2 regions of the Micromonospora salmantinae genome follow, and region 1 is predicted to be linked to the other one. Evidence: riboswitches for the same ligand, from Rfam matches in the RefSeq annotation. Region 1 holds a riboswitch; the other holds the start of a gene.
The links. A riboswitch is a leader RNA that binds a small molecule or an ion and turns the genes downstream of it on or off. The one in region 1 is predicted to bind ZMP and ZTP.
Positions count from the first base shown of each region.

Region 1 (3,397 bases):
AGGACATCACCGCCTACGGCGACACCGCCATCGCGCACCTCAACCGCGCGGGCCGGGAGGGGTGGGAGTTGGTCTCCGCCGCGGAGGACGTCAACAACGTCCAGGGCAGCACCGAAGTCCACCGCTACCACCTGAAGCGCCCGATGGACTGAGGCCCCCGCGTCGATCATGGGGTTGTGGTGGTGGACGAAAGTCGTGCACCAGCCCGGATCGGGCACCACAACTCCATGATCGACGCGGTCGAGGGCTAGCTCAGGTCGATGCCGGGGTAGAGGGGGTACGTGGCCAGCAGGTCGGTGGCCTGGCGGGCCACCTTGTCGGCCAGGCCGGCGTCCAGGTTGTACTTCGCCTTCGACGGCGTGCCGTCGGCGTTGGCGCCGGCGGTGGTCTGGGTCAGCACGGTGTGGATCAGCTCGGCGGTCTGGTCCATCTCGGCGGTGCCCAGGCCCCGGGTGGTCAGCGCCGGGGTGCCGATCCGGATGCCGGACGTGTACCAGGCGCCGTTCGGGTCCTGCGGGACCGAGTTGCGGTTGGTGACGATGCCCGAGTCGAGCAGGGCCTGCTCGGCCTGCCGGCCGGTGAGCCCGTAGCCGGACACGTCGATCAGCACCAGGTGGTTGTCGGTGCCGCCGGTGACCAGCGTTGCGCCCCGGCTCAGCAGCCCCTCGGCGAGCGCCTTCGCGTTGTCGACGATCCGCTGGGCGTAGTCGGCGAAGTCGGGCCGGCGGGCCTCGGCGAGCGCGACCGCCTTGGCGGCCATCACGTGCGGCAGCGGGCCGCCGAGCACCATCGGGCAGCCCCGGTCGACCTGGTCGGCCAACTCCGGCTGGCAGAGCACCATGCCGCCGCGCGGGCCGCGCAACGACTTGTGCGTGGTGGTCGTGACGATGTGCGCGTGCGGCACCGGGTCGAAGTCGCCGGTGAACACCTTGCCGGCCACCAGGCCCGCGAAGTGCGCCATGTCGACCATGAAGGTGGCGCCGACCGAGTCGGCGATCTCGCGCAGGATTCGGAAGTTCACCTTCCGGGGGTACGCCGAGTAGCCGCCCACCAGGATCAGCGGCTTGAACTCGCGGGCGGCCTCGGCCACCCGGTCGTAGTCGATCAGGCCGGTCGCCGGGTCGGTGCCATAGCTGCGCTGGTCGAACATCTTGCCGGAGATGTTCGGCCGGAAACCGTGGGTGAGGTGGCCGCCGGCGTCCAGCGACATGCCGAGCATCCGCTGGTTGCCCAGCTCGCGGCGCAGCGCGAACCAGTCGGCCTCGGTGAGGTCGTTGACCTGGCGGACCTGGGCCTTCTTCAGGGCGGGGGACTCCACCCGGTCGGCCAGCACCGCCCAGAAGGCGACCAGGTTGGCATCGATGCCCGAGTGCGGCTGCACGTACGCGTGCGCGGCGCCGAACAGCTCCCGGGCGTGCTCGGCGGCGAGCGCCTCGACGGTGTCGACGTTCTGGCAGCCGGCGTAGAAGCGGCGGCCGACGGTGCCCTCGGCGTACTTGTCACTGAACCAGTTGCCCATGGCCAGCAGGGTCGCCGGGGAGGCGTAGTTTTCGCTGGCGATCAGCTTGAGCGACTCCCGCTGGTCGGTCAGCTCGGCGCCGATGGCGTCGGCGACCCGCGGCTCGACAGCCCGGATCACCTCAAGGGCACTCCGGAATGCGGTGGACTCGGCGTTGCGGGACATGCGACCTCCAACAGACGTGCGGGAAGGCCCAGGCGCTCGGCAAACGTCCACGTGACGAGGCCGCTCCCCGATGGTTCTCCATCCCCACGCGCCAGTAACGGCCCGGGAGGATCCTACCGGGCCGGAGCCGGCCGTTCGGGCCACCCTCCGGGAGGCGACCCCGCCGACGTGATTGGGCGGTGCGTCGCGGGGCACACGGTAGGAGACCACCGCACCGTCACGGGTGCGGCCAGGGTTCGCACAGAAGGAGTCGAGAACATGACCACACCCACCTCCGACCGGCCGCTCGCCCTGGTGACCGGCGCCTCCAGCGGGATCGGGTACGAGCTGGCGGCGCAGTTCGTCGAGCACGGCTTCGACCTGGTGATCGCGGCCGAGGACGACGGCATCGAGCTGGCCGCGCAGAAGCTGCGCCGCGACGGCGGCCCGCAGATCTGGTCGGTCCGCGTCGACCTGGCCCGCGAGCAGGGCGTGTCGGAACTGGTGGCGGCCGTCACCGCGACCGGACGGCCGCTGGACGCGCTGGCGCTCAACGCCGGCCGGGGCGCCGGTGGCGCCTTCGTCGGCGGCACCGACCTCGCTGACGAGTTGGAGATCGTCGACCTCAACGTGCGCTCGACGGTGCACCTGGCGAAGCGGCTGCTGCCCGGGATGGTCGAGCGGGGCGCGGGCCGGGTCCTCTTCACCTCGTCGATCGCCTCCACCATGCCGGGGCCGTTCCAGGCGGTCTACAACGCGTCGAAGTCGTTCGTGCAGTCCTTCGCCGAGGCGCTGCGCAACGAGTTGAAGGACACCGGCGTCACGGTGACCTCGCTGATGCCCGGGCCGACCGACACGGAGTTCTTCGACCGCGCCGACATGGAGGACACCCGGGTGGGCTCGGGCAGGAAGGACGACCCGGCGAAGGTCGCCGAGCAGGGCTTCGAGGCGATGATGAGGGGTGATCAGACGATCACCGCCGGCTCGCTGATGAACAAGGTGCAGACCGCCGCCGGCAAGATCATTCCGGACAAGCTCAAGTCCGAGCAGCACCGCCGGATGGCCGAGCCGGGCTCGGGCAGCTGACCCGTGGCGCGCGACGAAGGGCCCGGCATCGTGCCGGGCCCTTCGGTGTGAGCGGGTGCCTCAGGCCGGCACCGCGTCGAGCGCCTTCTTGATCGCCTTCGGTGCGGTGGGGGTACGCGGCGCGTCCGCGCGCAAGGCGATCATCTTCTCGCCGATCTCCTGGAGCTGCTTGCGGCCCAGCGCGTCGCGGACCTTGGGGAACCACTCCTGCTCTTCCTCCTCGACGTGGTGGGTGACGTTCTCGATCAGCACTGTCGTCTTGGCGTTGAACCGCTCGTCGTCGGCGTCCATGCTGGCCAGCTCGGCGCAGAGCACATCGGCGACGTGGTGTTCCTCGTACGACTCGAGGATGTCGTCCTCCAGGTCGGGCAGCAGCCGCCGGACCTCCGGGTACATCACCTCGTTCTCCAGATAGGTGTGCACGGTCAGTGCCTCCAGGATCTGGTCCACCAGCTTCTGCCGCTGGCTCGCCGGCCCCTCCTCGGCGTCCTGGAAGGCAGTGAACAGGCGGCGCATTTCCTTGTGGTCCTCTTTGAGCAGGACGATGGCATCGGTCGACACCGGTATGACCTCCCTGACGAGTCTCGGCTGGTGGGGTTCCGGTACCCCGACACCGAATGCGGAAACAGGTGAAACCGCCTCAGACCA
Region 1 is NZ_JAKKFG010000011.1:125,278-128,674, forward strand. Features, by position in the region: gene PSH03_RS09415 (hypothetical protein) at 1-152, shown strand, start outside; gene PSH03_RS09420 (glycine hydroxymethyltransferase) at 248-1,684, opposite strand; ZMP/ZTP riboswitch at 1,704-1,793, opposite strand; gene PSH03_RS09425 (SDR family NAD(P)-dependent oxidoreductase) at 1,943-2,749, shown strand; gene PSH03_RS09430 (hemerythrin domain-containing protein) at 2,810-3,310, opposite strand; gene PSH03_RS09435 (NAD(P)H-hydrate dehydratase) at 3,390-3,397, opposite strand, start outside.

Region 2 (3,397 bases), on a different contig from region 1:
GATGCGGCCCGCCGGTAGCTGCTACGTCTGCGAGGGCTGCGGCTCCACCAGCGGCTGCAGCTGACGTACGCGAAACGCGGCGCTGCCCCGGCTTCCCTCAAGGGAGTCGGGGCAGCGCCGTTTCCAGTTGCTCGTCATGACGGCACCCCCATGATCAAGTGATGAAACACCCTTGCGCTAGGCGCAGTGGCCATCCGTCACCTGCACCGCCTCGTCGATCAAGGAGTTGTGGTGACTGATAAAGCGCTCGGAGAACCCCAAACCAGGCACCACAACCCCATGATCGACGAGGGCGGCCCGCCTGCATGCCGCGATCTTGCACTTTCTGTCGCGGCGTAGCGGGCATTCCGCGCATCTGGGCGACGGAAACTGCAAGATCGGCGCGGGTGGGCTCGGCAGCCGAAGGTGACGGTGTTGAAAAGTAGGTCCGAGGGGTCATCTCTGACCTACTTTTCATCACTTGATCACAGTGGACCGGACGGTGCTCGGGTCAGTCGTACGACGACGGTTGTCGTCGTCGCCCCTCGGTTGGGCGTGGTGGGTGGGTGGGTGGTTGTGCTTGGCTCATTCGTCTACCTCGTCAGCGTTCGAGATCGTCGTTCCGATCAGGCGCGCGATCGGCTCAGGGAAGCCGGGGCGACGGGTGATCTGCAGTACTGGCTGACGCGACACGTTGAACAGGGGGCGCAGCTGTGTCGTTGAATCTCTACATGGGGTCGTACCTGGTCTGGGCGGCCGAGGACCTGGCCTTGGTGCCCGCCGGGCTGCTGCACCGGCGCTTCCTGGGCTGGGTCCGGTGACCTCATCCGGCGAGACGCGCAGGTAGCCGCCTCGATCACTTGATGCTGAGTAGGTGTGGACGAGCCGTTCTGACTGCTCAGCATCAAGTGATCTTGGTGATGGCGGCGGAACCGGGTTACTGGCTCGCTCGCTCGGCGGCGCGTACGGCGTTGCGGAACAGCATCGCGACGGTGGTCGGCCCGACCCCGCCGACCCGGGGCGTGATGGCGCCGGCTACCTCCGCGCACGATTCGTCCACGTCCGGCAGGAGGCGCCGGCCTTCGTAGCGGACGCCGGCGCCGATGACGACGGCGCCGGGCTTGACGTGCTCGGGCTGCACGATCCCGGGTACGCCGGCGGCGGCGACGAGGATGTCGGCGCGGCGGGTGTAGCGGCCCCAGTCCGGCACGCCGGTGTGGACGACGGTGACGGCGGCGTTGGCGGTCGGGCGCTTCTGGGCGAGCATCATCGCCAGGGGGCGGCCAAGGGTGGCGCCCCGGCCGAGGATGACGACCTCACGACCGGCGACGGGGATCTCGTAGTAGGCCAGCAGGGCTTCGATGCCGGCGGGGGTGCACGGCAGCGGGCCGGGCAGGCCGACGGCGAGACGCCCCATGTTCAGCGGATGCATGCCGTCGACGTCCTTGTCCGGGTCGATGGTCTGCAACGCCGCGTCGTAGTCCAGGTGCCCCGGAACGGGGTACTGCACGAGCAGCCCGTGTACGGCCGGGTCGCTGTTGAATCGGGCAATGGCCAGGTGCAGCTCGGCCTGGGTGGCGGTGGCCGGCAGATGCACGTGCGGGGAGGCGAACCCGAGCGCGGCGGCCTGACGCTGCTTGATGGCGATGTAACCGGCACTGGCGTCGTCGTCGCCGACGAGGATGGTGGCGAGGCTCGGGGTGATCCCGCGGCTGCGTAGGCGGGTGGCTGCGGCGGCCGTCTCGGCCAGGACGGCTTCGGCGACGGGTGCACCCGGCAGGAGCCGGGCCGTGCCCGAGGGGGTGTGCTGCTCGGCGGATTGGCTGGTCGTGGTCATGACGGTTCCTCGACGCAGGCGCCCAGGCGGTCGACGCCCGCGAGAGGCTCCCCGATGGTTCCACCATCCCCGTGCCGCCAGTCGCCGGTGGTTCGATAATGCCGCATCACCAGGGCAACTGCCCAGCGAGGGGGAGCGCGGCGGGGAGGACCCCGCCGCGCCCACGGTCCCTGACGGTCGCCGGCCGGTGGGTCAGTGCTTGCCGGTGTACCGGAAGTCGAAGTAGTCGATGTTGAAGTTCTGGTACGCGGACGCATCCATGCTGATCACGAACTCGTGGGTGCCCCGCGTCAGGTACTGCGTCTCGGGCAGCGGCTGAAGCGTGAACGCGTCGTGCGAGGTCGTGGTCCGCACGTCGACCGGGGCGGTGGTCCGGGCCCCGTCGAACGTCAGGGTGAACCGTCCCGCAGGGCTGTACGGCGATGAGACCCGGGCCGCGACCTCGTAGGTGCCGGCCTTCGGCACCTCGACGGTGTACCTCATCCACTCGCCGCCGCGGATCCAGCACACGTCGATCGCGCCGTTCTGGTCGCAGATGTCGACGCCCTCGTACTTGCGCTGCGCCCCGCCCTTGTTGTCGTCCTCGGCGTCGTGGTAACCGACGTCCTTGCCGTCGCGCGAGTACTCCTCGGCCTGAACGCGGACGGTGCCGTCCGGTAGAGCCGGCCACTGCGCCTTCGGGCCGTGTTCACGGCGGCTTGCCAGCCAGTCCAGCAGTTGGTCCTGGTTGTCGGTCTGGATGATGTCGAACCGGTGGCGTTCGACGAGCGCGCCCCAGCCGTTCGCCGGATCGATCAACGATGCCTCGTCGGTGTAGCCGGCCGCGAGGCCGTACCACATGCTGTTGACCCAGGTCCGGGCGTCCTTGCCGGCGAGCGCGACGGCGGCCGGCTGGATCTGCGCGTCGGTGAGCCGGTCGAAGACCAGCTCGTACGACGGCGGCTGGTGCCGGGTGAAGGCGCCGATGCTGGCCGCGTTGCCGTCGTCGACGACGTGGCTGTAGAGGATGTGCGAATCCCGGTCGAGGAATGTCTCCACCTCTGCCACGGGCGCCGAGCTCTTGAAGATGGCGTGGTCGAGGGTGCCGGTGGCAGCCAGCAGGTCGTACATCTGGTCCCGGACGGGCCAGCCCTTGTCCAGGTTGACCAGCGCGCGGCCCTTCACCACGGCGAGCGCCTCGGCCAGCGTCGGCACCTGCTCGTCGGTCAGCGGTGCCTGCCCGCCGCCCAGCCCGGCGCGCAGACGCAACGCCTTGATCTGCGCCAGGGTCATGCCGGAGATCTCACCGGTGCCGTTCGTCGTCCGGTTGACCGACGTGTCGTGCATGACCACGAGCTGGCCGTCGGAGGTCCGCCGCACGTCGATCTCGACGACCTGCGCGCCGTTCCTGATCGCCAGGTCGATCGCCGGTACGGAGTTCTCCGGCGCGCCCCGCCAGTAGCCGCGGTGCGCCACCACCATCACCGGAGCGTCCGGCCGGTGGTCGAGGTACTGACGTCGTACCTGCTCGATCGTCTGAGCGGGTGGCTTCGGGCGGTCACCCTCGACGCTCGCGCCCGTCGCGGTCGTCGCGTTTCCGAT
Region 2 is NZ_JAKKFG010000044.1:68,898-72,294, forward strand. Features, by position in the region: gene PSH03_RS27925 (vitamin B12-dependent ribonucleotide reductase) at 1-64, shown strand, start outside; gene PSH03_RS27930 (bifunctional 5,10-methylenetetrahydrofolate dehydrogenase/5,10-methenyltetrahydrofolate cyclohydrolase) at 917-1,816, opposite strand; ZMP/ZTP riboswitch at 1,830-1,911, opposite strand; gene PSH03_RS27935 (glycerophosphodiester phosphodiesterase family protein) at 2,009-3,397, opposite strand, start outside.
Region 2: it holds a riboswitch for ZMP and ZTP, as region 1 does, so the genes downstream of both, PSH03_RS27930 (bifunctional 5,10-methylenetetrahydrofolate dehydrogenase/5,10-methenyltetrahydrofolate cyclohydrolase) here and PSH03_RS09420 (glycine hydroxymethyltransferase) in region 1, are expected to answer to the same signal.